3 regions of the Dyadobacter sp. HNCC25DJ187 genome follow, and region 2 is predicted to be linked to each of the others. Evidence: riboswitches for the same ligand, from Rfam matches in the RefSeq annotation. Region 2 holds a riboswitch; each other region holds the start of a gene.
What was found. A riboswitch is a leader RNA that binds a small molecule or an ion and turns the genes downstream of it on or off. The one in region 2 is predicted to bind cobalamin.

Region 1: it holds a riboswitch for cobalamin, as region 2 does, so the genes downstream of both, AC1XUE_RS22380 (TonB-dependent receptor plug domain-containing protein) here and metE (5-methyltetrahydropteroyltriglutamate--homocysteine S-methyltransferase) in region 2, are expected to answer to the same signal.
Region 3: it holds a riboswitch for cobalamin, as region 2 does, so the genes downstream of both, AC1XUE_RS16615 (TonB-dependent siderophore receptor) here and metE (5-methyltetrahydropteroyltriglutamate--homocysteine S-methyltransferase) in region 2, are expected to answer to the same signal.

The regions. Positions count from the first base shown of each region.
Region 1 covers NZ_JBXHAT010000003.1:247,770-258,299, reverse strand. Annotated here, with positions in the region: gene AC1XUE_RS22390 (WG repeat-containing protein) at 1-135, opposite strand, end outside; gene AC1XUE_RS22385 (YncE family protein) at 444-1,514, opposite strand; gene AC1XUE_RS22380 (TonB-dependent receptor plug domain-containing protein) at 1,592-3,517, opposite strand; cobalamin riboswitch at 3,580-3,844, opposite strand; gene AC1XUE_RS22375 (DMT family transporter) at 4,355-5,281, shown strand; gene AC1XUE_RS22370 (thioredoxin family protein) at 5,384-5,932, shown strand; gene prfA (peptide chain release factor 1) at 6,059-7,132, opposite strand; gene AC1XUE_RS22360 (hypothetical protein) at 7,300-7,902, shown strand; gene AC1XUE_RS22355 (Crp/Fnr family transcriptional regulator) at 8,071-8,637, shown strand; gene AC1XUE_RS22350 (SDR family oxidoreductase) at 8,714-9,454, shown strand; gene AC1XUE_RS22345 (SAM hydrolase/SAM-dependent halogenase family protein) at 9,636-10,523, shown strand; gene AC1XUE_RS22340 (hypothetical protein) at 10,495-10,530, shown strand, end outside.
Region 2 covers NZ_JBXHAT010000001.1:1,283,432-1,293,961, forward strand. Annotated here, with positions in the region: gene AC1XUE_RS05275 (CusA/CzcA family heavy metal efflux RND transporter) at 1-2,693, opposite strand, end outside; gene AC1XUE_RS05280 (DUF6660 family protein) at 2,782-3,108, opposite strand; gene AC1XUE_RS05285 (TonB-dependent siderophore receptor) at 3,837-6,206, shown strand; gene AC1XUE_RS05290 (PepSY-associated TM helix domain-containing protein) at 6,293-7,408, shown strand; cobalamin riboswitch at 7,701-7,888, shown strand; gene metE (5-methyltetrahydropteroyltriglutamate--homocysteine S-methyltransferase) at 8,027-10,321, shown strand.
Region 3 covers NZ_JBXHAT010000002.1:1,345,063-1,355,592, forward strand. Annotated here, with positions in the region: gene cobN (cobaltochelatase subunit CobN) at 1-715, opposite strand, end outside; gene AC1XUE_RS16605 (cobyrinic acid a,c-diamide synthase CobB) at 712-2,052, opposite strand; gene AC1XUE_RS16610 (PepSY domain-containing protein) at 2,057-3,559, opposite strand; gene AC1XUE_RS16615 (TonB-dependent siderophore receptor) at 3,632-6,037, opposite strand; cobalamin riboswitch at 6,210-6,478, opposite strand; cobalamin riboswitch at 6,532-6,803, shown strand; gene AC1XUE_RS16620 (hypothetical protein) at 6,936-7,568, shown strand; gene AC1XUE_RS16625 (TonB-dependent receptor plug domain-containing protein) at 7,606-9,789, shown strand; gene AC1XUE_RS16630 (oxygenase MpaB family protein) at 9,803-10,530, opposite strand, start outside.

The DNA of each region.
Region 1 (10,530 bases), on a different contig from region 2:
ATACTTCTGGTGCTCGGAGTATTCTTTGAGCCAGGCCGGACCCGAAGTAGCGGGTTGTTGCGCTTTCGCAAAATGAAAATGGAAAAGAAGAAAACCAAAAAGGAAGATTCTACCTGGAATTGTTGAGCTATTCACTATACTGACCTGTTCATTTCCGAATATATTGACAACGACGAAGATACCAATAACTGATTTGAATGAGCAAAAGTTTGGGTGAGAACTTCACGCCGGTCTGCGAGACCCGGTCTTCGCGACTCGGTCTGCGAGACCCGGTCTGCATGACGAAGTCAGGCTGAACGGATAGCACTGGATCAACCGTTCAGTCCGGCGATGCCGTACAGACCGGGACTGATCCGCGAAAACCGGGTCGCTAACAAAAAAAGCGATCCGCCGGGAAATACCCGACAGATCGCTCAAACTCTGTATTACCTAAATCTTCAGGCTTATCTGAATACGAATCCAATTGGATTAGCCCCTACTTTAACTGAATCTACAACTGATCCGTCCGTACGGTAACGAACCGCGTAACCCGACTGCACATAAGAAGGCGTGACGCCTGCATAAATCAATCCTTGTTTCGGATCTACATTTAGTCCTGTAAAGTTCCTATTGATAAATGGCTTAGAAACATCAATTACTGAATCATCTATGCTTACTTTATATACCTGACCTTTTGTACCAAAATCAGAAGTCAGCATAAAGAATATCGTCCTTTTGTCCAGGCTGAAAGTCATGTTAGCCACCAATTTGGAAATATCGTTACCTGCATTCAGTGTTCCTTTTGCATAAGTATCCAGGCTCACTTTTGAAATACTGCGACCAGCACCTACCCAAAGCAAGCCATTTGCATCGATTCCAATCGGTGAAGGAGCACCGTCAAATTCTACCGTTTTCACGATTTCATCTGTGTTGATATCAATGACTGTAAGAGTCTTTCCATTCGTATAATCAGTAGTTCCTACATATAATTTACCGGCATGAACCAAAACATCTTTTGGCCCTTTGGCAATATTGATCTTTTTCGTAACCCTATTGGTATTGAGATCAATCACTGCGATATACCCTGTTGAATAAGCATAATCACTGTTAGTTCCCCAGCAGGAAACATACAACTTCGACGAACTTGCGAAAGCCACGCGCATTGGATTTTCAATATCAGGAGCACCAATCGAAGCTATTTTCTCCATGGTATTGGCATCCACAATCTCCACTTTATCCTGCCCTGCAGCACTATTATCCACGGCAATAGCACCTTTGCCTTCCATAAACGCATAGCCCTGAGCTCCACCCTTTAGATTTCCCCCGTTTACGGTTGCATATACGTCCAGATCCGCCTCTCTTTTTTCTCGCTTAAAGAATGATAAGCTTCCATTGTTATCCGACCAGTTTCCTAATGTCGTTACAAAAACGCCATCCACATAATCGCCTTTTGGTGCGGGATCGCTTTGGTTACAGGACCAGACTAAAAAAGACAGTGAAGCGGCTAAAATGCCCTTAGTAAGTTGTTTTTTCATATTCATGTTCAAATTTACTGATTCATCCGGTTTTCACCGGTGTTCTGATGGTGATTTATAATGTTGATGTTTCTCATTCAGCTTCCTGCTGACTTCACAGCAGAAGATCTGTAACTCAAAAGTAAATTAACAGCAAAACTTCTTCCCGGCATGGCGTTGCTTCTTACATTCAGGTAGAAGGTATTACTGATGTTATTCACCTGCCCTTGCACCCGAAGTTGCATATTGCCGAAATTACAATTGGTTTCTGCCAAAATATTAGCCAGTATATAACTATCCAGATATAACGAATTATCGGTGCGCGTAAATCTCCTGCTCACAGCCAGCAACTGGCCGGAAAGGCGGAAATTCCGGTACGCTCCGAATAAATTGACATTACCTGAATGCTTGGGCGTGTACGTTAGCTGCTTGCCTACAATATCTACTGCGTAGGCGTCGTATACCTTTTCCTGAGAACTGCGGGTGTAGGTGTAATTCACCTTTGCGCCTGTTTTGATTCTGCCTAAAGCAGCGTTCCAGCCTGCCTGTAACTCTATTCCTCTCGCCAGCACTTCATGCAGATTCTCTACTCTGAAACTATTACCGGGATTCCAGTAACTCCAGTTTTTGATACGATTATGATAGGCTGTTGCTGAAAAATTAAACAATTGATGACCAGCTACATATTGCTGCTCTAAACCAACCTCTTTGTTAAAACCACTTTCAGGTTTGATATCAGGATTGCCCAACGCTTTCCAATAACGTTCGTTGAGTGTAGGAACGCGGTAGCTTCGGGCGAGCGATCCTTTTACCCTCAGTGTGTATCTACTCGTCCGTATCAGCGGATATTCGGCTCCCAAAGAAGGTGTAAACGGTGGCTGGAAACCTGTCACAAACGCCTGTCGAAGATTCGCAGATACCAAAAGACCTGATGCCGTTTCCCAGCGTGTAAGTATAAAGAGATCACCCCGGTTCTCTGTAATTTCAGGGCGTTCGTATCCGGCAACCCTCGTCCGAAAATGGGTAAATTCGCCTCCGCTCTTCATCTGTATAGTCCCTGCATTTCCCACATTCCAATAAAAATCCTTCTCGATTCTGCTTCCCAGCTTGTCCGTGACGGCATGATCCAGATTAGAATAATCACCCGTAGCATAGTCGATGATATCCCGCACCCAGGAAGTCCGCACCGAAAAATCATTCCATTGGTATTTCAGCATGGTCCGGTATGCCGCTGTTTGGGTGAGTTCTCTCCCGGCCTCATTTTGAGGGTTGATCGTCAGGGCATTGTCGGTAAGCCACACATGGGCAGATAATTCGTGGTTATTGTTTGAACGAAGGAAAATGTCCTGTACAAGACCTTTCTGAAAAGTACGGGTCGGCAGCAGCGGCACACCCTGGCGTAAAGGCTCAGGGAAACTGTTTTTCATACTACCATAATAGATAGCTGTTTTTCCTGAAACAGTCCAGTTGCCCATCGCTGTACCATATTTGGCAAATACCTGCGTCTGACTATTTCGAAAACTCTCCTGCTGCCTGCCTATTGACACGCTGAAACCCTGTGCAGGAGCTGCACTATTCAGTAAAATACTTCCACCTACTGCGTCTGTCCCGACTATACTCGCAGCGGAACCATACTGAACAGCAAGCTGGTCAAAACCGGCAACGGGAATGGTGGAAAAATCGGACTGCCCTAAAGTTGGAGAATTGATATTGAGGCCATTCCACAATAGCGCGGTATGATTGGCAGAGGTTCCGCGAAAGGAAACAGTAGTGAGCGCACCCGGACCGTAGTTTTTAAAAGCAAGAGCTGTATTGTAAGCCAGTATATCAGCCAGATTCTGAAATCTGAACTGCATAAGCGTAACCGAATCAATTTTCTGCAATTTCAATCCGCTCATAAAGCGCTCCGGAGCCGTTCCCCTTACTATAGCAGGAGCAAGGACAATAGAATCCTTTTGAGCAAAAGACTGGTACGAAAGAGCACAGCCAATTACACACAGCAGACAAACATAAAAACCAACCATTTTAAACACCTTTAAACCAGATAGAAATACCATAATCCGGCTCTTCCTCCGAAAGCCGTTGTATCACAAGATGTGTTCAGGCAGGTCTCCTGGCTCAGTCCGATGATCTGTTGCCTTCCCGGAGCATTGTCAAAAGAAAAAAACCGAACGAGATAATAATTCTATCATTCGCTCATTCTTTCATTCATTGTCTCCAGTGGCTACGAAGATGCAGATTCATCTTTGATGGACTGTACAGTTGCGGGGACAGCTTTCGCATTAAACGAAATTCCCTTTTAAGCTTCTTTCTCATTTAGAGAGCATAGCACCAAAACAATACAAAAGTAGTGAATATTGAGGAGCTTACACGAAACTAAGATTTATCTTGTAATAGTGATTACACAGAGAGCCACAGAGAAAATCTGATTAGCAAGTGAGAAAGATCCGATTGGAAGTATAAACTCTGTGCATCTATTTTCATCTCTATGTACGTCTGTGTAACGTAATACTTACCTCGTAGTAGTGATTGCATTTTGTCGTCTGAGCAGTACCCCTGAGTACATTAGATAGAAATTCCCTGTTACATAAAATCGCGTAGCGATGTAATGTTGGTAGAAATCTGAGCGGTTGCGGTAATTACATCTAAATCCCGTCAGGGATGTAATATCAAATACCAGGGAACTATTTCTCTACCGATGTTGCATACCTGACGGCACTTTAAGGAAATCTGCACCCCAACCTTGCTACCAATATTACATGCCTCACGGCATTTTAAAAAGGTAAACTCTGCGATTCTCTTTTTGTCTCCGTACACCTCTGTGTAACCTAATCTCTATCTTTGTAAAAATCTTATTTCCCTTGACTGCCACAGCCGACAACCGCTTTACTTTCCCAGAATCTCAGAAAGGCATTATCCTGATGCTTGGAGCGGCATTTTTCTTTTCGCTTACTTCAGCTATATCCAAGCATATCGGAAAAGAATTCCATATAGTACAGCTTGTATTTTTCAGGAACATTGTCGGGGTTATATTCATTTTATCAAGTATCCGTAATCGGCCATTAGAACAAAAAGGAGGTGGTAAACTCGGACTATTGATTTTTCGCGGTATTGTAGGTACGCTTTCGCTATACCTGCTGTTTTACGCCATCCAGACGCTGGGCCTTGGACGTGCATCCACCTATCAATATACTTATCCTATTTTCCTCGCCCTGCTATCCTGGCTGCTCATAGGAGAAACGCTGAACAAAAGAGAATGGGCGGCTATTTTCATTGGTTTTAGTGGTATACTGCTTGTCTTCAGGCCTGATCTTTCGCTGCTGTGGCGGGACAATGTGCTCGGACTTGGTAATGCAGTATTGACTGCGATCTCGTATGTCTCGATCCGCCAACTTGGCTGGGTGTATGATTCCCGCGCTATTATTTTATCTTTTATGCTGAGTGGCATACTGATGCCGATTATCTCCATGCTGGTTGGAACCTATTTTCCAATGGACGGGCTGGATTTCCTGATCGGTACATTCAAATGGCCTGAAACCGCCGGCCAATGGCTCGCTTTTCTTGCATTGGGATTGACGGCTTTGATAGGACAGAAAATGCTTACACAATCGTTCAGCTACGATAAGGCCGGACGGGTTGCCGCCATTGGCTATTCCAATATCCTTTTCTCTGTGCTGATCGGTTTTTTCATGGGAGAAGCTTTCCCATCCATTTCTTCGCTGGCTGGTATGGGGCTTATTATTGCAGGAGGGATTATGGTATCACTGGCTAAAACCAAGCAGGTATGAGCCTGTCCGAGCTAAAAACCAGGTTCATGGATGAATCCCAGGCCATCAGCCAATTAATTCAATAAAATCTGCGTTATCCACCTATACGTACAAGTTATCAACATGAAAAAGCAGTTTTCCATCTATCCGCTCATTATTCTGGTAATTGCAGTCCTAACGGGCTTCCGTTCTGATGTAGCAGAAAAACCGGCAGACGCCATTCAATGGCTGACGATCGAACAGGCTTATACCAAAATGAAGTCGGAGCCACGCAAGATTCTGATTGATGTGTATACTGACTGGTGTGGTTGGTGCAAGGTAATGGACAAGGAAACTTTTAAAAACAAAGCGGTTGTCGACTATATCAATAAAAAATACTACGCTGTCAAACTAAATGCCGAGCAGAAGGAAGCGATTACGATTGGGTATAAAAAATTTGTGTCGCAGGGCCGTACGCACGAACTGGCGCTGGCACTCACCAACAATCAGCCAAGTTACCCTACCACGGTTTTTCTGGATGACCAGTTTCAGATGATACAGCCTTTACCAGGCTATATGAAAGCGAAGGAGTTCCATGAGGTGATTACGTTTTTCGGAGAAGATTACCACAAAAAGGAGCCTTTCGAAACGTATAAAGGAAAGACGTATCCGGGATTGTACCCGGCGCGGTAATAGTTGGTTCAACCCTTACAGGGTTGCGGGTTTGTGACTAAAATTTCATGACCCCGGATTTTCATCCGGGGCTATTCATATTAAACCCTTACAGGGTTATCTCAAAAGTCCGTCGCCTTAAGTAAATTAAACCGCTTCGCCCTCCTGCATTCTTTCCGCATTTTCAGCGATACGCAGTCTTTCGATAAATTCGGCAATGTCTCCTTCCATTACAGCAGGAAGATTGTACACGGTGTAACCAATGCGGTGATCGGTAATCCGGCTCTGCGGATAGTTATAGGTACGGATCTTATCGGAACGGTCGCCACTTCCCACCATCGTCTTACGTTGTGAACTGATCGCGTCGTTATGTTTTTTAAGCTCTATTTCATACAAACGTGAACGCAGTACGCTCAAAGCCCTGTCTTTGTTTTTCAGCTGAGAACGTTCGTCCTGGCAGCTCACCACCAGACCCGACGGAATGTGCGTCAGACGTACCGCTGAGTACGTAGTGTTTACCGACTGTCCACCCGCTCCCGACGACATAAAAGTATCGATCCTCACATCGCCCATATTGATTTGTACGTCGACTTCTTCTGCCTCAGGCAATACGGCTACTGATGCTGCGGAAGTATGGATACGTCCCTGAGATTCCGTTTGCGGAACACGCTGCACGCGATGTACTCCGGATTCAAATTTCATCTTTCCATATACATCTTCACCCTCCACCTTCACGATGATCTCTTTATAACCTCCGTTGGTACCTTCCGTAAAATCCATGATAGATGTACGCCAACCCATTTTCTCAAAAAACCGTTGGTACATGCGGAACAAATCACCAGCGAATATGGCAGCTTCATCACCACCTGTCCCACCCCGAACTTCGAGAATGATATTACGGCTGTCATTAGGATCTTTTGGAATAAGCAACTCCTTGATTTCCTGTTCAAGGATCTCCATTTTTGGATTAAGCTCATTGAGTTCCTCCTTGGCCATTTCCCTTAAATCCTCATCCTTCTCGTTATCAATCAGCTCCTTGGTTCCTGCAATATCTTTTTGCAGTTTCTGGTAAATGGTATATTTATCAACGATCTTACCCAGGTCCTTGTATTCCTTACTAATTTTGGAATAGCGGGTAGAATCCGAAACGATCTCAGGTTGGATGATTTGTTGCGAAACCTCTTCGAAACGCTCCTTTATAGCTTCTAATTTATCTAGCATGATAATATGGTATCTTGGGGCATGCCCATTTGGGGCACAAAGATAAGGAATATTCAGTTTTGAATGCTGAATGACAGCGTGAATGAAATCTTCCGGTCTGGGAAATAAGGATTAAGAGCCAAAATAACCACCTTTGCATCGCATATTATTGTTCAAATTCTGTCATCATGAAATATCCAAAATACGAGTTTATACGGTCTTTTGCTTATACCGTAGCAGTGCTGGCCATCCTCAGCGGCTGCCAGGCAAAGCGGCTTGAAAATACCAAAGAACTTTCCAGGGAGATCAAGGCGTCGCAGATCAAGCGCGTGACCACCACCCAGCTGATCTATACCATCGACGAATGGGGTAAAAAAATATCCAAAATCACAGAAAAGACTCTTGAGAAAGAACTGGCCGCCAATCCTGAAAAAGCGACAGCCTACTGCAAAGACCTATCCCAAATCCCGCTCATCAGCGCCATGGAAAAAGAATACGGTGTACATATTCAGCTATTGGGAGAAGTAGATATCACCAATAAAGACCTCAATCCAAAAGAAAAAGAACTGCTGGAAGCCTACCTGTATAGTGCAAAAGCCAAGGCAGCAGTGACCGACAACGTACAACAACTAAATGACACCCTCATCGTCTACAACGTCCCCGCTACCGCCGAAAGCCCCGTCTGCAAAGCCTGTATGCCTACCCAGGAAACGCCGTTCGCCGTATGGAGATTATTGTTTAATAAAAAGGATATGATTCGGAAGTTGGATGCAAAGGCGTTGAAGGAGTGAGGGAACTTTGTTTCTTATTTAACTGCTACAAATATCGCAGTGCTCTGCACCTTCGCTCACTATACTATATCAATACATTGCCCGTTCGCCCCGATTTGCAATCGGGGGTAAAACGGCTGAGTATTTGAAAAGTGGCTATTATCTAATCCCAAATCCCTTCAGCCCCTAATGAAACAACTTACAGAATACATCCTACAATTCGGCAACCTGAGGCCTCAGCAAATCGAACTCATCACCAGAAAAGCTACGGAGATGGAGTTTCGGAAAGATGCTTATTTTTCGGAGGCGGGGCATATTCCGCGGCAGGTGGGTTTTGTGGTGGAAGGTGTGTTGCGGGGCTGTTATTACAACAACAAGGGAGAGGAAATCACGCGTTGTTTTATCAGCGAAAATAGTCTGGTAGCCGATTATATCAATTTTGATCTGAATGCCGCTTCATCGGAGTACATCCAGGCATGTACGGATTGTAAACTCATTGTATTTTCAAAACAAGCCTGGGAAGAACTCTCGCAAACGATTGTCGGCTGGGACGCTATCAAAAACAAAATGGTGCAGCTTTGTATGTACAAGAAATCCAGAAATGGGCCTGTCATTTCACAGGACGCCACTACCCGCTATCTGGAATTTATTGACAATTACCCAGCGCTTACCAATCGCATTCCGCTTGTCTACATTGCTTCGTACCTGGGCGTAACGCAACAATCGCTGAGCAGGATCCGGAAAAATATCCGGTAATCCGAATTTACCATTTGGTAAAAAATCCCATTTTGATACGCTGCAATTTTGCTTCATCAATTTAAAAATGAAACAAATGAAATCAGCACTCATTACCGGAGCCAACAAAGGAATAGGGTTCGAAACTGCAAAACAATTACTGCAACAGGGATTTTACGTTTATCTCGGAAGCCGGGATTTACGCAACGGCTTACAAGCTGTTGAAAAATTAAAATCCAACGGCTTCTCCCGGGTTGAAGCCGTACACGTGGACATTACGGATGAAATTGAGGTCAAAGTAGCAAGAGAGGCAATCGGCTCAAGAACGTCTGTTTTGGATATACTGATCAATAATGCGGGTATCAATGGAGGCAGCGCTCCTTACACGGCTCTGGAAGCAAGCCCGGACGAATTCGCTGCAGCCTTTCACACCAATGTCATAGGTACGGCCAGCGTCACAAAGGCTTTTATTGATCTTTTGCGGAGATCCGATGCGCCGAGAATTGTCAACGTAAGTACGAGTGTAGCTTCACTTTCTCTGCAAAGCAACCCCGACTGGCCTGCTTACGATTATGCTAAATACGCAGTATACGCGTCATCCAAAGCCGCTTTGAATATGTATACAGTCCATCTGGCTTATGAATTGCGCAATACGGCTTTTAAGGTCAATGCGGTGTGTCCTGGGTATACCAAAACGGATTTCACAGGAAATAATGGAGGTGAAATAGAAGATGCAGCGAAACGTATTGTGAAATATGCATTGATTGACCAAGACGGCCCGACAGGTCAATTTTTCAGTGAAGAAACTAATCCTTCAACTGGCGAAATTCCATGGTAGGAACCATCTTTATTACGGTGCGCTGCACCTTCCCAATGTATCTTCAGTCCAGGTATAAAACCTCTTACACTAAATTTCCCTTGTTCAAATTGTCCGCATCAAGTAACTTCAACAATCCCTGTCCACACAAGACAATGCTTGAACAAAACCTGACCATTTCCTCACGACACCCGAAAACACCATGCGCTACTTACTCACCTATCTGCTTTCAGCAATCCTGAGTGCCGCCTCTGCCCAGAACAATATGCTTGTTTTCCAATCCGATTTCGGGTTGAAGGACGGAGCTGTAGCAGCTATGAAAGGCGTTGCGGCCGGGGTTTCGCCGGATATTCGCATGTATGACCTTACACATGAGATTCCGGCCTACAACATCTGGGAAGCGGCTTATCGCCTGATGCAAACGGCCCCCTACTGGCCGGCGAGAACTGTGTTTGTGTCAGTAGTGGATCCGGGTGTGGGCACCACACGGAAATCAGTGGTGCTGCTCACGAAATCAGGTCATTATTTCGTAACTCCCGACAACGGCACACTCACACTCGTAGCCGAGCAGCTCGGTATTCAGGAAGTACGGGAAATTGACGAAGCCAATAACCGACGGAAAAACTCCCTGGCTTCATACACATTTCATGGTAGGGATGTATACGCCTACACCGCCGCACGTCTGGCCTCCAAAACGATCTCTTTTGAAAAAGTTGGCCCAAAGCTTCCGGGCAAAGTCGAGTCTATTTCTTATCAAAAGCCCTCGTTTTCCGAAGGCAGAGTACGTGGTAATATTCCTGTTTTGGATATTCAGTATGGTAACATATGGACCAACATCGACAAGGAAACTTTCGCCAGATTGAACGTAAAGATGGGAGAGAAAATAAATGTGACCGTTTTGCATGGTGAGCGCAAGGTGTATGAGGATAAAGTTACTTATGTTAATACTTTTGGAGATGTACCGGAAGGTGAAGATGTTGGCTATTTCAATAGTTTGCTCAACTTTTCACTGGGTGTGAACATGGGTAGCTTTTCAGAAAAATATAAAGTCTACAGCGGAAATGATTGGGGAATTCTTATTTCGAGATAGCAGATTC
Region 2 (10,530 bases):
AGAGATTCTTTAAACGAACCGAATGTAAAATACAGTAGCACAAAAATCAGCACAAGAGCAATTGGCACTGCGATTAACAAACGAGACGTTGCTTTTTGCAGATTTTCAAAAGTACCTCCGTATGTGATATAGTAACCTGTTGGAAGATTTGCGCCTTCCAATTTTGTTTGTATATCTTGAACCACACTCTGTACGTCACGCCCGCGCACATTAAAGCCGATAACAACACGACGTTTTCCATCTTCACGACTGATCTGAGCCGGCCCCTCTTTAAAGGATACATTTGCCACCTGTGCCAGCGGAATTTGTGTCCCGTCGGCCAGCGCAACAAATAAATCGCTGACATCTTCGATGGAAGAGCGGTTGGCACTATCCAGACGTACCACCAGATCAAACTTGCGTTCATTTTCAAAGACCACTCCTGCTACTTCCCCGGCAAACGCAGTCCGTACTGTACGATTAATATCCTGGATATTCATCCCGTATCCGGCAATTTTAGCGCGATCGTACTCAATAGTAATTTGCGGCAGACCAGTAGTACGTTCTATTTGCGGGCTGGTTACGCCTTCCACCGACCGAATCATTTTGGCAATCTCTGGTGCTATGGCAGCAAGCGTATCTATGTTTTCACCAAACACCTTAATGGCTACATCTTGTCTTACGCCGGTCATTAATTCATTAAAACGCATTTGAATCGGCTGATTGGATTCGAAAAATACCCCGGGAATGTCTTCCAGTTTTTCTTCCATCTGCTTTGCCAGCTCCGAATAGCTTTTGGTACCGGTCCAATCATTTTTATGTTTTAGGACGATAATCAGATCAGTAGCTTCGGGCGGCATCGGATCGGTAGGGACTTCTGCACTTCCGGTTTTCCCTACCACCATTTTTACCTCCGGAAATGTCTTTATAATCCGGCTTGCCTGCATGGAAGTTTCTACACTTTGGGTTAAGGAAGTTCCTTGCGGAAGTATGCAGTGAAATGCGAAATCGCCTTCTTCCAACTGAGGTATAAACTCTCCTCCCATTCTTAAAAAAATGAAAACAGCCACGGCAAAAACTGCAATGGTACCTGCAACTGTCGCAATTCTAAAACGTATTGCTCCTATCAGAACAGGTTGATAAATTGCCTGCAGGTGATCCATCATTTTATCTGATAGCGTTTTATGATGCGAGGAAACTTTTGGCAGAATCAAGGCGGCCATCATCGGTATATAGGTCAGCGACAAGATCAAAGCCCCCAGAATGGCAAACGAGACGGTCTGCGCCATAGGTTTGAACATCTTACCTTCAATGCCAACCAAGGCCAGGATTGGGATATAAACGATCATGATAATAATCTCTCCGAAGGCTGCACTTGTCCGTATCTTCGATGCAGATTCATACACTTCCTGATCCATTTCATCCTGTGTGAGTGCCTGCGTAGTTTTCCTCAGTGCCAAATGATGCAGTACTGCTTCAACTATAATCACCGCACCGTCCACGATCAAGCCAAAGTCGATGGCACCCAGGCTCATCAGATTGGCTGATACTCCAAAGGTATTCATCATTCCCAAAGCAAAAAGCATGGAAAGAGGTATGGCAGAGGCCACGATTAAGCCTGCCCGGAGGTTGCCCAGAAACAAAACCAGAACCAATACTACAATCAGTGCACCTTCAATGAGGTTGGTCTTAACTGTGTTCACTGCCCTGTCGACCAGTTCAGTTCTGTCGAGATAGGCTTCAATCTCCACATCTGCAGGCAATGATTTTTTTATTGTCTGGATGCGATCTTTTACACGCGCTACAACAGCTTCGCTGTTGGCACCTTTCAACATCATCACAATGCCACCTACTACTTCTTTCTCACCATTATAGGTCACGGATCCATACCGAACAGCATGCCCCAGATGCACCTCCGAAACATCGCGGACTAATACCGGAATACCATTCACATTCTTAACCACAATGGCACGGATGTCATCCAGGGATGAAACCAGACCAATACCTCGTATAAAGTAGGCATTAGGTTTCTTATCAATATAAGCGCCGCCTGTATTCTCATTGTTTTTTGCCAAAGCAGTGAATACATCGGTAATGGAAACGTTCATTCCTTTCAGCTTCTGAGGATTGACAGCCACCTCGTATTGTTTCAAAAGACCGCCAAAGCTATTTACCTCTGCTACTCCTTTGGTTCCATAAAGCTGACGTGCGACAATCCAATCCTGCATAGTTCGCAGGTCCATGGCCGAATACTTACTCTCTGCGCCCTTTTTGGGGTGTAACACATATTGATATACTTCCCCCAAACCTGTACTCACTGGTGCAAGTTGTGGTGTTCCAAGTCCTTTCGGAATTTTATCTTCAGCCTCTTTAAGTTTCTCCCCGATAAGCTGACGAGCAAAATAAATATCTATATCATCCTCAAAAACAACGGTGATCACTGAGAGACCAAACCGGGAAATAGAACGCATTTCAACCAGATCAGGCAGATTTGCCAGGCTTTGCTCAACGGGATAGGTAACCAGCTGCTCCGTCTCCTGAGCCGCCAGTGTTGGTGTCAATGTGATAATCTGAACTTGATTATTTGTAATATCGGGAACGGCATCCACTGCTAAGCGGGATGCACTCCAAAGTCCCCATACAATAAGACCGAGCGTGAAAATGCCCACAATAAGCTTATTGCGGATCGAAAAATAAATGATTCTATCCAACATTTTTGTTTAACGTAAAAAGTGTGCAGACATAGCCCGTCAATGGCTAATAGGTAGCCATCGTAACAAACCAAACTGAAAACGAAACATGTTAAACCAGGCGTGGGGGTTGCCAGATCAGTCCTGTGTTAGTCTGACCAGACGCAGCTTTGTACTGAAAAGATTTCTCGGGGATAAAAGATAAAGTTGAGGGCAACGCCAATCCGAAAAAAATCGGTGGCATTGTTACAGTAGCGCAACAGGAACAAATACACAAAGGAGAACAATAGTCGCCTCCATGCTCCCGGTGATCGACTTCATGATGAGCAACTTCCCGAAAAACGCTGCTTTCATACGCAACACCGACGGGTCCATCCTGGCAGGGAAAGCAGGATAAGATTCCGATGTAAAATGCCAGTATGATCAGCGAGAATTTCATGGAGCAAAGATATGCCCTGATCCCGTGCAACAGGTAGGCAAAAACAAAAATTGATAATCTTATGCGTGTACGCATTGTATAGCAAAACAAACCGTAGCTATCTTTGCGATTAATAAGATGCGAAATACTCTGCTTTACATATGGCTTATTGCAACCATCCTACCGACATTCAGTCAGTGGGGAACAATTGCATATTACCAGATTAACAAGCAATATATTACTCGGGTATTATGCGAAAACCGCGACAGACCGCAGTTAAATTGTAACGGACAGTGCTATCTGGCCAAAACTCTAAAAGCCCAACAAGAGAAAGAGGATAAACAAACCAGTGACCGGGTTCATAATTTGCCTGTCGTTCAGCTATTCGCATATGCTGTTACCTCCTTCCAATTCTTACCAGGGTATTTCAAAAATATTCGTCGGGTAAACTTTACTTACAAACTGAACGCCTACCAGGCACACCTCTCAGTTCTGGTACCACCACCCTGTTTGGCCTGACCTCTCTTCATTTTCACGAGTTGACACGATGAACTTCATCCACTGACTTTCTTCTTGCTGTTCATAAAACATGACATGAAGAACCGTTAGCAATACCTGTTGATTTTTATCCGTGTTTATTGCTGTCAACCTTTTCAGGCTGCAGTGCTCGTCTTGTAAATTCAATACTCATTTCGTTCTCTGTTGTATTCAGCATGTCTGTGCAACAGGCTTTTATTCATATTACTCAAATGAAATTTCAATATATTTTACTTTTTCTGTTGACGATCATCAATGGAAGCTATTCACTTGCGCAACCGGGATCAGGAACGATCAGCGGCCGTATCATCAATGCAGATCAGGAACCTGTTACAGGTGCAAGTATCAAACTTCTGAATACCACGCTGGGAATTTCTACGAATGACACGGGTGGATTCAGCTTGTTCGGCGTTATTCCGGGATCCTATATTTTGTCGGTTTCCAATATTGGGTATACAGCCTACACGCAGCATTTGCGTATTACAGAAGGAAAAAATCCATTTATTACGTTGCAACTTTCTGAAAGCAGACAGGAATTGAAAGAAGTGGTGATTACAACCAGTAAAAACCGTTATCAAGTACTGGCATCGGGAACTTCAACACGCTTGAATACACCGCTACTTTCAACACCTCAATCGGTACAAGTGCTGGGTTCACAGGTATTGAAAGACCGCCAGGCGTTTACACTCAACGAGATCGCAGGCACATTTACGGGCATGAAAGCCAACAATGGAAACGGCTCGTTTCAAATACGCGGTTTTACTGCTTACTCACCCAATGATGCCAGCTTTTTACTTTATAACGGAATTCGTGGAAACCTGTTTTTATGGAGTCAGCAGCCTTTGCTTTACAATATAGAATCGGTAGAATTGCTACGCGGGCCCTCTGGCGCCTTGTTCAGCGAAGGTTCTCCGGGAGGTGTTGTCAATTTTATTACCAAACAGCCTTTATCCGAGAAAAAGGCAAGCATTGAACTATCTCTGGGAAGCTGGGCATTCAGACGGGCCTCGGTTGATTTCACTGGTCCGCTTACCCAAAATAAAAAGCTTTTGTACCGCGCCATTGTTGGTTATGACCGTTCCAAAAGTTTCAGGGATTACCAGGATAAACAGAATTTATTTGTTGCACCATCTCTGACTTATCTGGTCAACAATAATACATCGGTCAATCTGGAGGTAAACTATGCTTATCAGAAGGCGGTGCATCAGTACGACAACGGGAGCTATATCTATTCCCGGCCTGATGGCAGTTTTGATTTTAATTATTACCCTCACCATCTGACCATTCAGAGCCCTACGGATTATGGTAAGACCCACAACGCATCCGCCACGCTGAGTTTCAACCACAAGGTCAGCCAGAACCTGAAACTAAATGTCGTACAGCGCATTGTGAGAAATACGCTTGACTACACAGATCATATCCCTTCGGGCAGAATCCGCAACGATTCCATCAGTCGGGGATATCAGGATTGGGAAACAGACAGATTCAGTTTGCAAACGACAGCCTACGCCACTTACACAGCAAAAACCGGTTTACTCGGTCATCAGATCGTTGCCGGTGTTGATTACAACCGATATGGCTGGACAAAAAATGACTACCAGTACAAAAGCTCTACAAGGATTTCTATCCTCAATCCCGATTATACAGGAAGTGTTCCTGACGCATCCGCGCCTGTTATTGAATCCGATGATAACAAGCGTGTTACCAATCTGATAGGAGGATATATTCAGGATCAGGTCAGTGTAGGTGAGAAATTGAAAGTTCTTTTGTCGCTGCGCTATGATGCTTATCATGGAAAAGAAACGCCACTGTCGGATAGAGACGGCAAACAGGGCGACCAGTTGGAAGCATCCGGATGGATTCCAAGAATAGGTTTGGTGTATCTGCCGGTAAAAAATGTATCGATTTACGGTACTTATCTCAAATCCTTCAATCCACAGACATCAAATAATATACTAGCTGGCGGCCCATTCCCTACCCGGCAATCTACTCAATATGAAGTTGGTTCCAAAGCTGACCTGATCGACAACCACTTATCGGCCAGTGTATCTCTTTATCAGATCAACTATGCCAACATTCTTACCGCTGCCCCGACCGAGGAAAATTCACACCGCCAGGCCGCCATTGATGGCACGCGTAGCCGTGGAACAGAGTTTTCGCTGACAGGTAATTTAAAAGGATTGAATCTGATTGCCGGATACGCCTTCAATGAGCACGTTCTGATAAGCACCTCTTCATATGGAAAGAAAGGCGACCGGTTCGCCAATGCTCCTAAGCATCAGGTGAATTTTTGGGGAAAATATACGCTGACATCCGGTACGCTGAAAGGATTGGGAGCAGCAGCAGGCATGCGATACGTAAGTAATCAGGTTGGTTTACTCAGCAACCAGAATTTCCTTTTTCCCGAGTATACCGTATTTGACGCAGCACTCTCCTACCATCGTAACCGATATGTGTTTCAGGTAAATGCGTATAATCTGACCAATAGGCATTACTTGACAGGAAGCCGATCAGGTATGACTACAGCAGGACTCGGAGATCCTTTCAATATACGTATCGGGTTGAGTTATCAACTATGGTGAATCAGAAAGAAGGGCATTGATTGCCCTTCTTTCTGATATTAAATTTTGAGCAATGAACCTAACAAACAATATCACGTGACCGAAATATGGCTAAAGTGTCAATTAAAAGAAGTCTGTTTACGTTACACAGCTGGTTTGGTCTGGTGACAGGTGTGTTTCTGATATTGCTGGGACTCAGCGGATCCATACTTGTTTTTCGTACCGAGCTGGATTCATTCCTGAATAAAGACCTGCTTCATGTTATTCCTTCTCAGAACGAGAAGAGAGATAAGGCGCTATCACTGTGTTACGACACGATTACCAAACGCTATCAGGATCTGGACGGAATTGCCTGGCTCAACCCCGATGCAAAACCTGATGAAGCTTATAATTTCAGAATCTATTTTAACGATACCCGGTTATTCACCTACGATCTGGCGCTGATCTCGTTTGATCCCTACACCGGTAAAATTCTCCGCGAAGGCCCCGCAAGCCATTTTACACCCAGCTTTATAGAATGGCTATTACAGTTTCATTTCAGCTTTCAACTGGGTGTTCCGGGCGCGGCCCTTACCGCTATCTTCGGAATTACGATGCTGATTTCACTGCTCACCGGCGCTGTTGTTTACAATAAGATGATCTGGAAGGTGCTTACTTTTCGTATCCGAATTAACAGAAAAAACTGGCGAACGATCTGCTCGGATCTTCACCGTATTGTGGGCGTGTGGTCTATGCTGATCAACATGATCATTTTCTTCACGGGATTCTGGCTGAACATGTTTGCATTTAAAGGCAAGACATGGCAAAATGAATTGATTTCAACCAAACCAAATACCCTGATGTCAGTATCTGCCGATGACATGTACAAAAGGGCGTTGGCTGCTTTACCGGGATTGGAACCTACCTACGTGTATCTGCCTACCCAGCCTCAACGCAAGTTTGAAGTGAGAGGATATGCGGATGGCCAATGGCAAATTTGGGGTAGCGGCAATTCTGTCCGCTTAGACCAGCATAGCGGTGAAATACTGCAGATCAACCGTTTGATTGAAAAACCATTACCAGATCGACTTGAGGCAGCAGTATTTCCCCTGCATGTCGGCAACTTTGGTGGTGTAGTTGTAAAAATTCTATATGTAATCGTCGGAATCACACCCGGAATGCTTTCTATCACGGGATTTCTCCTTTGGTGGCGGCGTGTACGCAAAGGAAAACGCTCCCGATAGTACGATGCGGTAAACGATCTCCCGACTGTTCCGCAATCTGGTTTATTCCTTAACAATCGGGTGTATCGTAGACATAATATCTTCAACCTTAAAAGATCTCTTACGCTCTGACGACACAGATTAATTATCTATTTCTTACTGAAAAAACAATCCGAAAAGATCAAAAATCTAGACATTCAAATTATTAATAGATTTTATATCCTTTAAAATTATACTTATTCAGAAATAAAATCTTTATATATAGATTTGTAAGGATTTTTAGTCTAATCGATAGACTAATTCATTGTTCTTTTACATAACACTGGAATGGGTTTCTGATGAAAGTCGGAATGAAAAGGGAATCGTGTAAGAATCACGAGCTGTCGCGCAACTGTATTTAACATCTCCACTGTCGTTCAAAGTATGTCCACTGATTTTCGGATTGGGAAGGACGAACGCCAGGTTATAAGCCAGGATACCTGCCTGTTACCAGATAGACAATGTTTGCGCGAATAACAATATGATTCTGAAGAGTTTATTACTTCTATGACCATTCATCTCTATTATTACTTATTTAGCGAAACATTGCCTGGTTGTGCAAAACATTTTTAACTATTTTTTTATCAAACAGTCAAGAAAATGTTAACACAAAATTTGGGCTACCCGCGGATTGGTGGACAAAGACAACTCAAAAAAGCTTCTGAACAATTCTGGGCAGGAAAAATTGAAGTTACCGAACTTCAAAAAGTAGGTCAACAGATCAGGGAAGAAAACTGGAAAACGCAACTGGATGCCGGTATTGATCTCATCCCTTGTAATGATTTCAGCTTTTATGATCAAACATTGGATACAAGCATTTTGCTTGGAGTGATACCTGAGCGTTATGAAGCAGTTCTCGCGGAAACAAAAAATGAGCTGGATGTATATTTCGCTATGGCCCGTGGTTACCAAAAAAACGGTCTTGATATTACAGCCATGGAAATGACCAAATGGCTTGATACCAATTACCACTATATTGTTCCGGAATTCAAAGCAAACCAGCAGTTCCGCGTTTCAGATGGAAATATCTTCCACGAATACAACAAAGCAAAACAGGTTGTTGGAAAAAAAGCGAAGCCAGTTCTGTTGGGACCTGTGAGCTACCTACTGCTCGGAAAAGAAAAGGAAGCTGGTTTTGAAAGAGTTGACCTCATTAAAAATCTGGTACCTGTTTATATTGAAATTATCAACCGTCTTGCCGGACTTGGCGCAGAATGGATTCAGCTGGATGAGCCAACCCTTGCACTCGATCTTTCTGAAAAAGAAAAAGAAGCGTTTGAATCTGCTTACCGTAGTATTGCTGCTCAGGTGAACGGCGTTAAAATACTGGTAGCAACCTACTTTGATGCATTGCTGGACAACACGTCATTGGCTGTCAATCTGCCGGTGCAGGCTCTGCATATTGACCTGGTTCGTGCAGCAGACCAGTTGGATGAAGTCCTAACATGCATTCCGGATCAACTTATTTTATCCTTAGGTGTGGTCGACGGGCGTAATGTTTGGAAAAACGATTACGAAAAGTCAATCGGCCAAATCAATAAGGTAATTGAAAAACTGGGTTCTGATCGGGTGATGATTGGGCCGTCATGTTCCTTGCTTCACAGTCCTATTAATCTTGATCTGGAAACAGCACTTGATCCTGAGATTAAAAATTGGATGGCATTTGCGAAACAGAAACTAGACGAGGTAAACGATCTCAAGCAAATAATTGATGGAAATAGTGCCATACTGGAAATTAACAAAGCCTCTATTGCCAGCAGACGGTCTTCCCAGAAAGTTCATAAGCAAGTAGTGAAAGACCGACTAGCAGCGATTACCACCACAGATTTTGAACGTACAAGTACTTTTCCGGTTCGTCAGCAAATACAGCGGGAACGCTTCAATTTGCCTGCATTCCCGACGACAACCATCGGATCTTTTCCTCAGACGGATGACATACGTCAACTGCGCTCCAAGTTCAAAAAGAGCGAGCTAACTGTGGAAGAATATGAAAAAGCAATCAAACAAGCTACCATTGATGCAATCCGCTGGCAGGAAGAAATTGATCTCGATGTACTGGTACATGGGGAGTTCGAGCGTAACGACATGGTTGAATACTTTGGAGAGCAACTTGAAGGATTCCTGTTTACCCAAAATGGTTGGGTGCAAAGCTACGGCAGTCGTTGCGTGAAGCCACCAGTTATTTATGGAGATATAAGCCGTCCTTCCGACATGACCGTTCGGTGGAGTACGTTCGCAGCAGCACAAACCAACAGACCTATGAAAGGAATGTTGACAGGCCCGGTGACAATTCTGCAATGGTCGTTTGTCCGCGACGACCAGCCCCGCGAAGTGACTACTAACCAGATCGCATTTGCAATTCGCGATGAAGTACAGGCATTGGAAAAAGCGGGTATTGGTATTATTCAGATAGACGAAGCGGCGATCCGCGAAGGCTTGCCACTACGTAAATCCCAACGTCCACATTACCTGAATTGGGCAGTAAATGCTTTCAAAATCACAGCCAGTGGTGTACAGGACAAAACTCAGATTCATACACACATGTGCTACAGCGAATTCAATGATATCATTGAGCACATTGCAGCTATGGACGCGGATGTGATCACAATAGAAACTTCCCGCTCTCAAATGGAATTACTGGAAGCATTTGCTCATTTCGATTATCCGAACGAGATTGGGCCTGGCGTTTACGATATTCACTCACCACGCATACCATCTACGGAAGAAATGACTTCACTTCTGGAAAAAGCCGCAAATTTATTGCCGGCTCAGAACTTATGGGTAAATCCCGACTGCGGTTTGAAAACCAGAAAATGGCCGGAAACGAAAGCTGCTCTTGAAAATATGGTAACTGCAGCAAAGCAGGCGCGGGAATTGATAACAATCATTGCATAACACGATATAAGGCAGGGCAAATATGACTGCTCTGCCTTATTTAAAAGACGATTTGTATCGGTACAGGAATCCGGGAAAAAGTATTTTTAAAGAGTATGTTTGAAACATTACCTTATACTTAAACACGGCTCAACACAAACGGATTAATGGTAAGAAAGCAGATAGTGAGAGATATTTTGAATATATTTCGGGGTTAAAGACAAAGGCAT
Region 3 (10,530 bases), on a different contig from region 2:
TCACCACAATCAGATGCTGCTGACGCTGCTTCGCCTTATTGACGAGTTCTCCAAAACCAGGTATACTGCTTAGCCGGCCATGAATTCTTACCACAATGATTTTGGCTTCAGCAATTTCTCTTTCGAGTAACTGCGCCATCTGCGCTTCACTTTTGATAGCCAGCAAACTCATTCCCAGTGTCTTTGGAAACTCTTCCGGCAATATTTCCATCGCCCTGTTTAGCGTCAGCAAATCCGTATCTGCATGCGTCAGGAACACAATTCCTTCAGTGGGCATTGGAACTTCACCAGCAATGGTGGAAGTTTCTGAACCTTTCCAGGTATAGAATTGAAATACATATTCAGCCAGATCAGCCGGCGGCACCAGGTAGCGATCCGCCTTTACCATACTTTCAATATAATCGAAAATGGCGACGATCTGCCAGTCGGCATTGATGGAATGAAACCAAACCGAATGTCCGTCAAACAAAAGCGTAACTACATTCGCGAGCGTGCAAGGCCCCAGACAACCGCCTTTGGTCATATGCACCACGTTTCGCAGCTTTCGTCTCAGCCATTCATTTTTATAAAGGTCCACCGGCACAGGTGCATAGCCCCGATCTACCCTTCCGCAGCAACAAGCGTTGTAGCAATAGGACAAATGTCCGCGTCGCTGTACAAGGTTAATCGCTTTACCATCCGAACGTGTAACCCGCTGTCTTTTAATCTCTTTCATAAAGTCTCAGTTTCCGGTTTCCCAAAACACTCTTGTATCAACTCCTCAATAAATCCGGTTTGTTCGCCCCAGTATACATGCATGTAGGTGGCGAAGGTGTTATTTTTTCTGTAAAAAGGCGTGGCTACTTCTACGCCTTTTGCACTACTTACCTTTATCTCAACAGCGTTTTCATTTTGCTCTGAAAATGCTGAATAGTGAAATTCATGTCCTCTAAATTCCAAATTGTTCCAACGGGCAACACGGTATCCCAAAGTCATTTTAACTCCGGACATCGTCGTGGCTAAATTGAGCACGCCGGCCATTTTGAAAGTGTTATTTTCTTTATCTGTAAGTTCATTTCCGAGATACATCATGCCCCCACATTCAGCATAGGCAAGTCCCCCACCATCACAATAGCGCTTAATATCGCCCAGCATGGCTTGATTAGCACTTAATTTTTCCGCAAACAATTCGGGATAACCGCCGGGAAGATATAGAAAGTCGGTGTCAGGTAAAGCAGAGTCATGTATCGGGCTAAACCAGGTGATCGTTCCAAAACTGGAAAGCACTTCAATATTCTGATGATAGGTAAATGAAAATGCTTCGTCTTTTGCAATAGTTATCCTCAGTTTTTCCTGGCCAGGAATACTTGTAAATTCTCCACTTTCCGTTTGTTTTCTTTGCGTAATTTCCAGTAGTCTGTCGATATCAATCGTATCAGACACTGCAAGCGCCAAGTTTGCAATAATCGATTCATAATCCGTTTCAGAGGAAATATGTAATCCGAGATGGCGCGAGGCAATAGCTAAGTTTTCATTTTTAGGCAAATAACCCAGTGCTTCAATCCCCACATCTTCACATGCTTCCTGTAAAAACCGATAATGACTTTCGGAATTCACAAAATTAAAAATCGCGCCAACCACACGAATTCCCGGATAAAAATTTTTAAAACCATATAACAAAGGCGCAGCAGAGTAAGCCATCGATTTGGCATTGATTACCAGTATCACGGGAATATCCAGCAATCCGGCAATGGCTGCACTACTTCCTTGCATTCTGTCCGCGCCATCAAAAAGCCCCATTACACCTTCTGTCACACACACATCAGCAACTTTCCCATATTTAAAGTACAGCTCTGATACATGATCTTGCGAAGCCATAAATGTATCCAGGTTGACACTCGCATTTCCTGCTGCCTGTGTATGGTGAATCGGATCAATATAATCAGGACCACATTTGAAAGGCTGCAAGTGCATTCTCTTATTTTTCAAGGCACGAAGCAAACCCAGCGTAAGTGTGGTCTTACCTGAATTACTCGACGGCGCTGCAATCAAAAAATGCGATGATGCTTTCATATGATCAACCTTTTGAAAAACCATTTCTTTTCTGCCATTTCTTCAGCCATTTCCAGGATAACACCACGCCGGTAACACTCACCAATAATCCCCCCATCATGAAGAGAATAACAGTAACATCCCACAAAGGACGTCTATATAACAGGAAACTGAAATCAAAACTATGCAACCCATGATACAGCCAACGCTCCAACCTGCTCAAGTGCTCGTGTTTTAGCACAATCTGTCCGGTTTTAAGGTCAGCATAATACCAGGTTTCATCTGGCGTATCCAGCTTTACTCTCAAAACAGGTAGTCTTTTCTCGTTGTTTTTGGAATAATAGTAATCGTCGTACTCCGTCAGCAAAATTGTTTCAACAACCTCATTTTTCGTATTCAGATTCTTAATCCCGGCAAGTAGTAAATCCTGCTGAAAACCTGTTATTGGTTTGGCAAGTGAATCATCTGCCGCGAGTAACCTGGTGTTGAACTCATCCTGATAAGCCAGCCAATAGGGTTTACCAAAAATTTGCGTGTAGTGTAATTCTTTGATTTTTAATTCTGTGCTGAGCTTTACTGCCGCGTCGGGGATGGATCCGGTAAATAATTCAGGCTTCATGATACCGCCAGTCCACTTGTCCGATTCTTCCGGATTAAGTCTTGTGAAAGGAGCCCAATCCCAGGGCGTCATAGAAAGTAAGCCACTGAAAACCCAGGTAAAGACAAAAATTCCGAAAACGAATCCGGTGTAGTGATGCCAGCGAAACCAGCGTTTCTTATAGGGACTGAATGCTAAAGATTTGGAATCCCGTCTTTTGTAACGTACAAATCCCATCACAATTCCGGCAATACACATGATCGAACCCAGTGTGGATGTCCAGATGATGATGTCGTTCCAGAGTGGTCGGTTTCTCAATAAAATAGTCGGGTAAATCCAGTGCGGAATCGGGCCGAGCCAGGCCAGGAATCGCTGTTTGGCATTCACTCGTTGTACCACCTCACCGGTTTGGGTTGAGACATAAATGTAAGTTCCGGCAGGATCGTCCATCGTGAGGCGATACACAGGAACGCCATATCCCATCGACCGCGCAGCTGCCATCCACTGGTCAATTTCTGTCAGTTTTTCAATTTTGGAAGGTGTGCTTTTTTGTTTCTCAAATGCCGTTGCGAGCGCTATTGCCAGCGTAGAATCTGTTCCTGCAAACAGCTCTCCTGTATCAGCAAATATGGCTTTATACTCGCCCTTCGTTGTTGTGAAGCGGTAAACCGGACGATCAAGCATCATACCCAATCGGGCGATTCTGAATGTATCTGTTACGCCCGCCTGCTCCATGGCCTGTTTCAGATTGAACTTTGCGTTCTGAAACTGAGCCACAGGCAAATTCTGAAGACGCTCATTTTGCCGCATGGTCGGGTATTTGACATACATCATCGCAAACCCCGACAAAAACCAGATTACAAAAAGCAAACTCAACGCCAACCCCAGGTACCGGTGAACAAGCAGAAAAAATTTAATAAGATGTTTCATGGTATTCCCATAGGACGGGATAAAAAATAATTGGTGAGCAGATACCTCCCGCTCACCAATGCTGTGTATCTCTTATAAACTGTATCTGATACTCACCAGAAAATTCCTTGTAGGGCCAGGCGAGAACTGATTGGCAAAAATGGCATTTGCGAAATACTTCTCGTTGAATACATTATTTACGTTCAGACGCAGACCCACTTTACCAAAACGATAGCCCAGGGCCACATCCGCCAGCGTATAAGCAGGCAACACATATGTATTGGCGCTGTTGGTAAAAGTTTCGTCCATATAATTGGCTCCTGCACCGAAATTCAATCCTTTGAATGCCGAAGTCTGGAATTCGTAGTTGATCCACACATTCACAAGATTTTTAGGAGCAAAAGCAGTTTGTTTTCCTGCCACACTATTCACTTCACCGTCGGCAAATGGAAGGTATTTGGCATTGGCAAAAGTATAACCTGCTGTGATGTCCAGGCCTGCGATCGGATTGCCATGAAGTTCGGCTTCAAATCCTTTTGATTCTGCAGAACCCACGCGTTTCAAAATGCCACCTGGCAAGCTTTCAAGCTGGTTGTCCTTGCGCATGTAATAGAGAGAAAGGTTTCCCGACCATCTGTTGGATATCTCCAACCGGCTTCCGATTTCAGCTTGATAACCTGTCTCGGGATCAAAAGTTTCTCCATTAGGTGCTACTCGGCGGGAAGGCTTAAAATATGTTGAATAAGAAGCATATACAGACAAAATTTCAATCGGCTGATATACCAATCCCAGACGATACGTAAGTGCTGATTTAGAGATTGTAGATTCTGCTCCTTTTTCTGTTACATTCCTGTTTTCATCGACTTTATCCGTGTAGTATCTTCCATCAAAAATATCGTAACGCAGACCGGCCAGCGCTTTCAGTTTTTCCGAAATAGTCAGAAAATCCTGGACGTAAATACCATGGACATTTTCCATTGTAGCGCGGTAATTGGTGGTACTGTAACCTCTGAACCCCTGATTTTCTACCGGATTATTCACCGGAATGGTCACATACGATCCCGGTCCGTACACATTCGCGTTGTAGGTCTTACGATCCAGTAAACTCAGTGAATAACCAGCCAGCAGTTTGTGCTGCACGTGTCCGGTATTGAAATCGTAAGTCAGTTCAAGCTGATTTTGTAATGGCTTGGTCAGGTGATTGAAGTAATAGGGAAATGAGCGCGTAATCGAATCAAGGGTTGAATTGAAGGTCAGTTCTTCGGTAGAAAAATAGTCTATATTATCGTCATAGTAAGACAGCTGATTAGACAGCCTGAGTCTTGAATTGATCTGACGCACATACTTCAACTGGAAATCGTAACGGGTATGTTTCAGAAAATCCTGAGGATCATTGTAGCGTGTATTCACATTGAGGCCAGGCGCCAGTTTGCTCCCTGCCAGCATAGGAATACCGGTTTCGGTGTCGTAAATATCCTTGTTAGCCCCAACTGTGAGATAAAAAAGATCCTTTTCAGTGGGCGTATATTCCAGGGCCAGATAGCCATTGTTTGTATTAGATCCCGACTTACGATAGCCATCTGTATCTGACATTCCAAAATCGACGCGATAACGTAATTTATCATTGATAGCACCGCCAGCCCCTGCCCGGATCCGACGCGTATTAAAACTTCCGTAACTGGCAGAGAAATCTGCTTTCAAGCCTGCAGTAGGCCGTTTACGTACAATGTTAATGATACCACCCAATGCGGAGTGACCAAACAGCACAGAAGCTGGTCCTTTCAGTACTTCAATACTTTCTACATTGGCAAGATTGGTATTGGGTGCACTGGTGGAAATATTGTGGCGCTCATCACGCACTCCATCTACCAGAAGGACAAAGTTGGAGAAACCACGTATTGTAAAATGCTGAAATCCACCGTAGGTATTATTAGCGCGTACACCAGTAGTATTTTTCATGGCTTCGCCCAAATCATCAATACCGCGTTGTTCGATGGTTTTCACACCCACAGATGAGGTCGTAATGGGAAGGTCTCGCAATGGAACATCCATTTTATTGACAGACGAAAATGTCTGTACTCTGGCTGTACTCACCATTACTTCAGACAACTCGTTGGTCCGGCTGTTGAGCTGGTATTCCAGAATGGTTTCATTGTTGTTTCTTACCTCAATGTTCTCCTTACGGGCATCATATCCTACTCCGCTTGCCAGAAAAGTATATCGTCCGGCTGGTACATTTCTAAACTCAAAACGGCCTTTTTCATCGGTAATAGAGGCGAAGGAGGTATTTTCCAATCGTACATGAATCCCGGTCAGAGGTTCTCCGGATTCGGTTCTGACGAAGCCTGATACACTTCCTGGCTGGTCAGCAAATGCACCGGCTGTTACCAGCACAAAAAACAGAAATAACGTGAAATTCAGTAAATTTTTACCGTTTGATGTTGGGGAGATTTGTTTACCACTACCAGTTCGCGGATAGCAGCTTTCTTCGTTTTGCATACTTTTAACTTTGTTATAGATGAGTTAAAAGCTCCTTGCAGATTTTACCTGCTAACGCGAAGAATTAAAGAGAATGTGGAAGTTGCTTACAGGACATAAGCATCAACGGTACAAGGCACGTTGCCATGCAACCGGTTATTTCCATACCAGACTCAGCTTTATTTCGCGAAAGCATTGTCAACAAAAAAAGGCAGGTCTCCTGACTTGTAACATTTACATCGTACTTCCCGGGAGAGGTCAATTTTAAATGAGTGAATGATAGAATATCTTTTTCAAATAACTCTTCATTCTTAATTTTTCATTCATCATTTCCTCATGGTCCCAGTGTACATCTTCTGATGCAAACTTTGGTGTTACTTACAGTTGCGCGACAGTTCGTGATTTTCACACGATTCCCTATTAATTCACTGGATTAGTAAAACCCTTTTATGTTGGAAAAATATTGTAAAGAACTTTTCAGGCCGCAAAGGTAGGATTATAAATTGTGAAATGACTAGTTTTGTGCGTTGATTGGTTTGCACCCCTGGTGCGATTAATAGGGAATCCGGTGAAAATCCGGAGCAGTACCCGCTGCTGTAAGTTCATAAAAAGAGATCCTGGCGAATAGAGCCACTGGGAGGAATTAAGTTAAGAATGAAGAATTAAGAGTGAGTTCCAGAAGTTATACGTTTAACTCTTCATTCATCATTTATAATTCATTACCACCTCCCGGGAAGGCGCCAAGATCTGAACGAGCCAGAAGACCTGCCAGTTTACCATATTTCCGTTTTGCTTTCGGGAAGAAAAGCAAGTGGCATAAGGCTGGCATTTTTTGTCTGGTCTTCTCCTGCATTTCCCCCCGGCTTTACGGATAAACGAATCATCTTGCAAAACGCAAGTTATTTTATCCAAATCAAAAATGATTAATCTCTTACTGGTAGATTCATTACTGTTAGGCGTTCAACACTCGTTCGAACCAGACCACATGGCTGCCGTATCTGTATTGGCGACCGACGATGCCAAAAGTCCATCGCATCGCTGGAAACTCATCTGGCGCTCTTCCCATTGGGCTTTGGGACATTCTTTTACGCTGATCCTGTTTGCTATTTTAGTACTACTTCTCAAATCATCCGTATCCCTTGACATTTCGGATAAGGTCGAGACGCTTGTTGGTCCACTGATGATTTGGCTGGGTATCGTAGCGATCAGAAGAAACTTTAAAACACAAACTGTCGAGCATACCCCGCTCGCCGAAACCACCTGGAGCCGCTCATTTGTAGTGGGTATGTTTCATGGATTAGCCGGAACAGGAGGCGCCTGTGCTGTTGCACTTACACTTGCAGCCAGCGATGCGACAACTGCTGTTTGGATTATTGTTTTGCAGAGTGTGGGGATTATTGTCTCCATGTCGGTTTATGGCTATTTCTTTGCTTACTCCATTAACAAATTTGCAAAACGAAAGGAATTCTTCCTGACAGTCGTGAACTACGTTGTGGGTACATTTTCTATTATCATTGGCCTCATAACCCTCTATGAAGCCTTTCAGAGTTAAATATCAAATCTATCCTACCGTTATCACCAATTCATTTATGTATATAAAATTTTACAAATTCGCATTGATTAACGGACTTGCCAGTCTGATCGCAATACCCGCTCTTGTGAGTGCGCAACAGATCGTTCCCGACTCATCCGCAGAGAATCTCCTTAATCCCGTTGTAGTTACCGCTACCCGTTTTGAAACAAAGAAAGACAGGATTGCTCAGCAAATTACACTCATATCCAAGGAGGATATACAGATGACACCGTCTCTGGATCTGACAGATATCGTCAGAAAAACGGCGGCTGTGGATGTTATTCAATATCCCAACTTATCGTCGGGAATAGGTATCCGCGGGTTTCGACCTCAGTTTTCAGGATTGAATCAGCGTACGCTATTGCTTATTGACGGACGCCCTGCCGGAGCAACCAATTTATCACAGATCAGCCTCAACGGTATAGAAAGAATTGAAGTGCTGAAAGGCCCTGCATCTTCGCTGTACGGTTCACAAGCTATGGGCGGCGTTATCAACGTCATCACCAAACGATCAAAAGGAGCTACACAAGGCAATGCATTTCTTGAATATGGAAGTTTTGAAACGTTGCAGGCTGGTTTCAATGCTGGCGGAAATCTGACAAACAAACTGGATTATGACGCTTCCTTTTCCTATTTCGAACGAGCCAGAGATTACAGAATTGGAAAAAACAACCTCTTTAGGAACGCATTTGGATACTCCGATGCTCAAAAGAATTACACAGCACAACCCGTAGAATCCGTGGACGAGACTACAGCCGACGGACAACGCAGACCATTCACTCAGCTTCATTATTTCTCAGGATCAGCACGGCTTGGCTACCAGATTACAGATAAATGGAGAGTGGATGTAAGAGGCGAGCGATTCCAGGCGAAGGATGTGGAATCTCCTGGAGAAATATCGTCGGGCAGCACCGAAGCCAGTAAAAAAGATATGGATCGGTCAGCACTGGATGTAGCGCTGACCGGAACAATTGGCACACACAATCCATCACTTAAAGTGTTTGGTTCTGAGGAAAATACTAAAAACTTCACGCTTAACGTATCCGGCAAACCTGTCATACCATTCCGCTCCGCGCAAATGCATAATGCATGGAAAGGTATCCAGCTAAAAGACGTGTGGAAGATTGGACAGCACGCAGTCACTTTCGGATATGATTACCTGAATGCATCGACCACCAGTCGCCGATGGACGAATGATACCACAGAACGTGCGCCGACACAGCCTGCTTATGCGATTATATCCTCCGCATTCTTTGCACAGGCATTATTGAACTTCGGAAAATTGACCGTCCAGCCCGGTATCCGTTATGACAATATCACATTTGACGTAAAGGAAACAGCATTGCTTCCAACTTATCAGTCAGGTAAAAGAACAAACCCTTTCACCAGCCCAAGCTTGGGAATCACTTATGAATTGATCCCGTTTCTCAGACTGAAAGCAGCAATTGGTCGTGCCTTTGTGACAACCGATGCATATAGCGTGGCCGGATACAACGAAATCAGAGACTCAAGAGGACGTATTGCAGTAACTGCCGGAAACCCTGACCTCAAAAACGAAAGTAGCGTGAGCTGGGACTTGGGTTTAAGTCTGAACAAACCCAAATCCGGACTTTCGGCAAGTGCCACTTACTTCTCTACAAAAGTAGATAACCGGATCGCAAAGATCATTACTACCGTGAACGAACCTTTGCCAAATAAGGATGTTATCGTCTCCAGAGCCACTTTTGTAAATGCAGCTGATGCTGAGATCAGCGGTTTGGAAACGGAAATCAGCTATGATTTCGGTGTATTAAACAACTACAGATATGTGCTCAGAGCATTCTGGAACGGTACGTCTATACTGAACGCCAAAGAACTGATTGTGGGAACCGATGCATCTTCTGTTACGCGTGATATCCAGAATGTGGCCAGGAACACATTCAACTACGGTGTGGAATATGACAACATGAAATGGCTGAAAGTACGTCTTTCGGGTAGGTCTGTAGGTACGCGTACAGACATCGACTACACAGATCCGATCAATCCTGAAATCGAATATCCGGCCCATATGGTTGCAGATTTCACAGCCTTGTTCAGAATATCCGGCACCCATCAGATCGCCCTGAAAGTCAATAACCTGACGGACGAAAATTACTATGAGAAAAGAGGATACAATCTACCAGGCAGAGCAGTTTCAGTAAGGTATCATATTCAATTCTAATCAATTCACTGGATTAGCCGTGGGCGTATACCTCCGGCTGATCCAGTGCTATTACCTGCTGTTTGTAATCCGGTGGCAGCAGCGCATCCCGGAAAAACTTTTCTATACCCAACCAGCGGAGTGCCTTATAAAACCCAAGCACGGGAGTGAGGTAAGAAAATTGCTTCAAACCTAACATGGTTGAAACCTCATTGGGCGCAACCATGGCCTGCACTTCTTTCAGCATGATAAATCTCATATGTCCAAGATGTTTTCTGTACTGCTTGTACAAATCTTTCGTAAAATGGCCGCATTCCATATTTTCATGTAAATGTTCCTCACGCATTTTCTCCCACTGCTCAAAAGTTTGCGGCAAACCCGTAATGCCCATCCTATCTCCTACCCGGTAAAAAACATCGAAAACCTCAGCTTTTTCTTCTTCAGACAGTTTCCTTTCAAGCAATTCAAAAGATCTGATGGAGTAATCAATCAGCATAAATAAAACATCCCGATAAGCCCAATCCGGTATTGAGCTACCACGTGCATGTTCTACCGCCAGATGGATAGCCGCAATTTTGTCAATAGCGTGAAAGGCTGAAACTTCACTGGAAAAGACGATCTGCCGCGCATAACCGACCGTCGAAAATAACCTTCCCAGTGGATCCGCAGGGAGTTTTCCAGTATAGTAAAGCCAATCCACAGCCTTGTTAAGGGCAAATTCTGCGGATGCTCCTGCAAAAATAAAAAGCACTGTATCAGCCT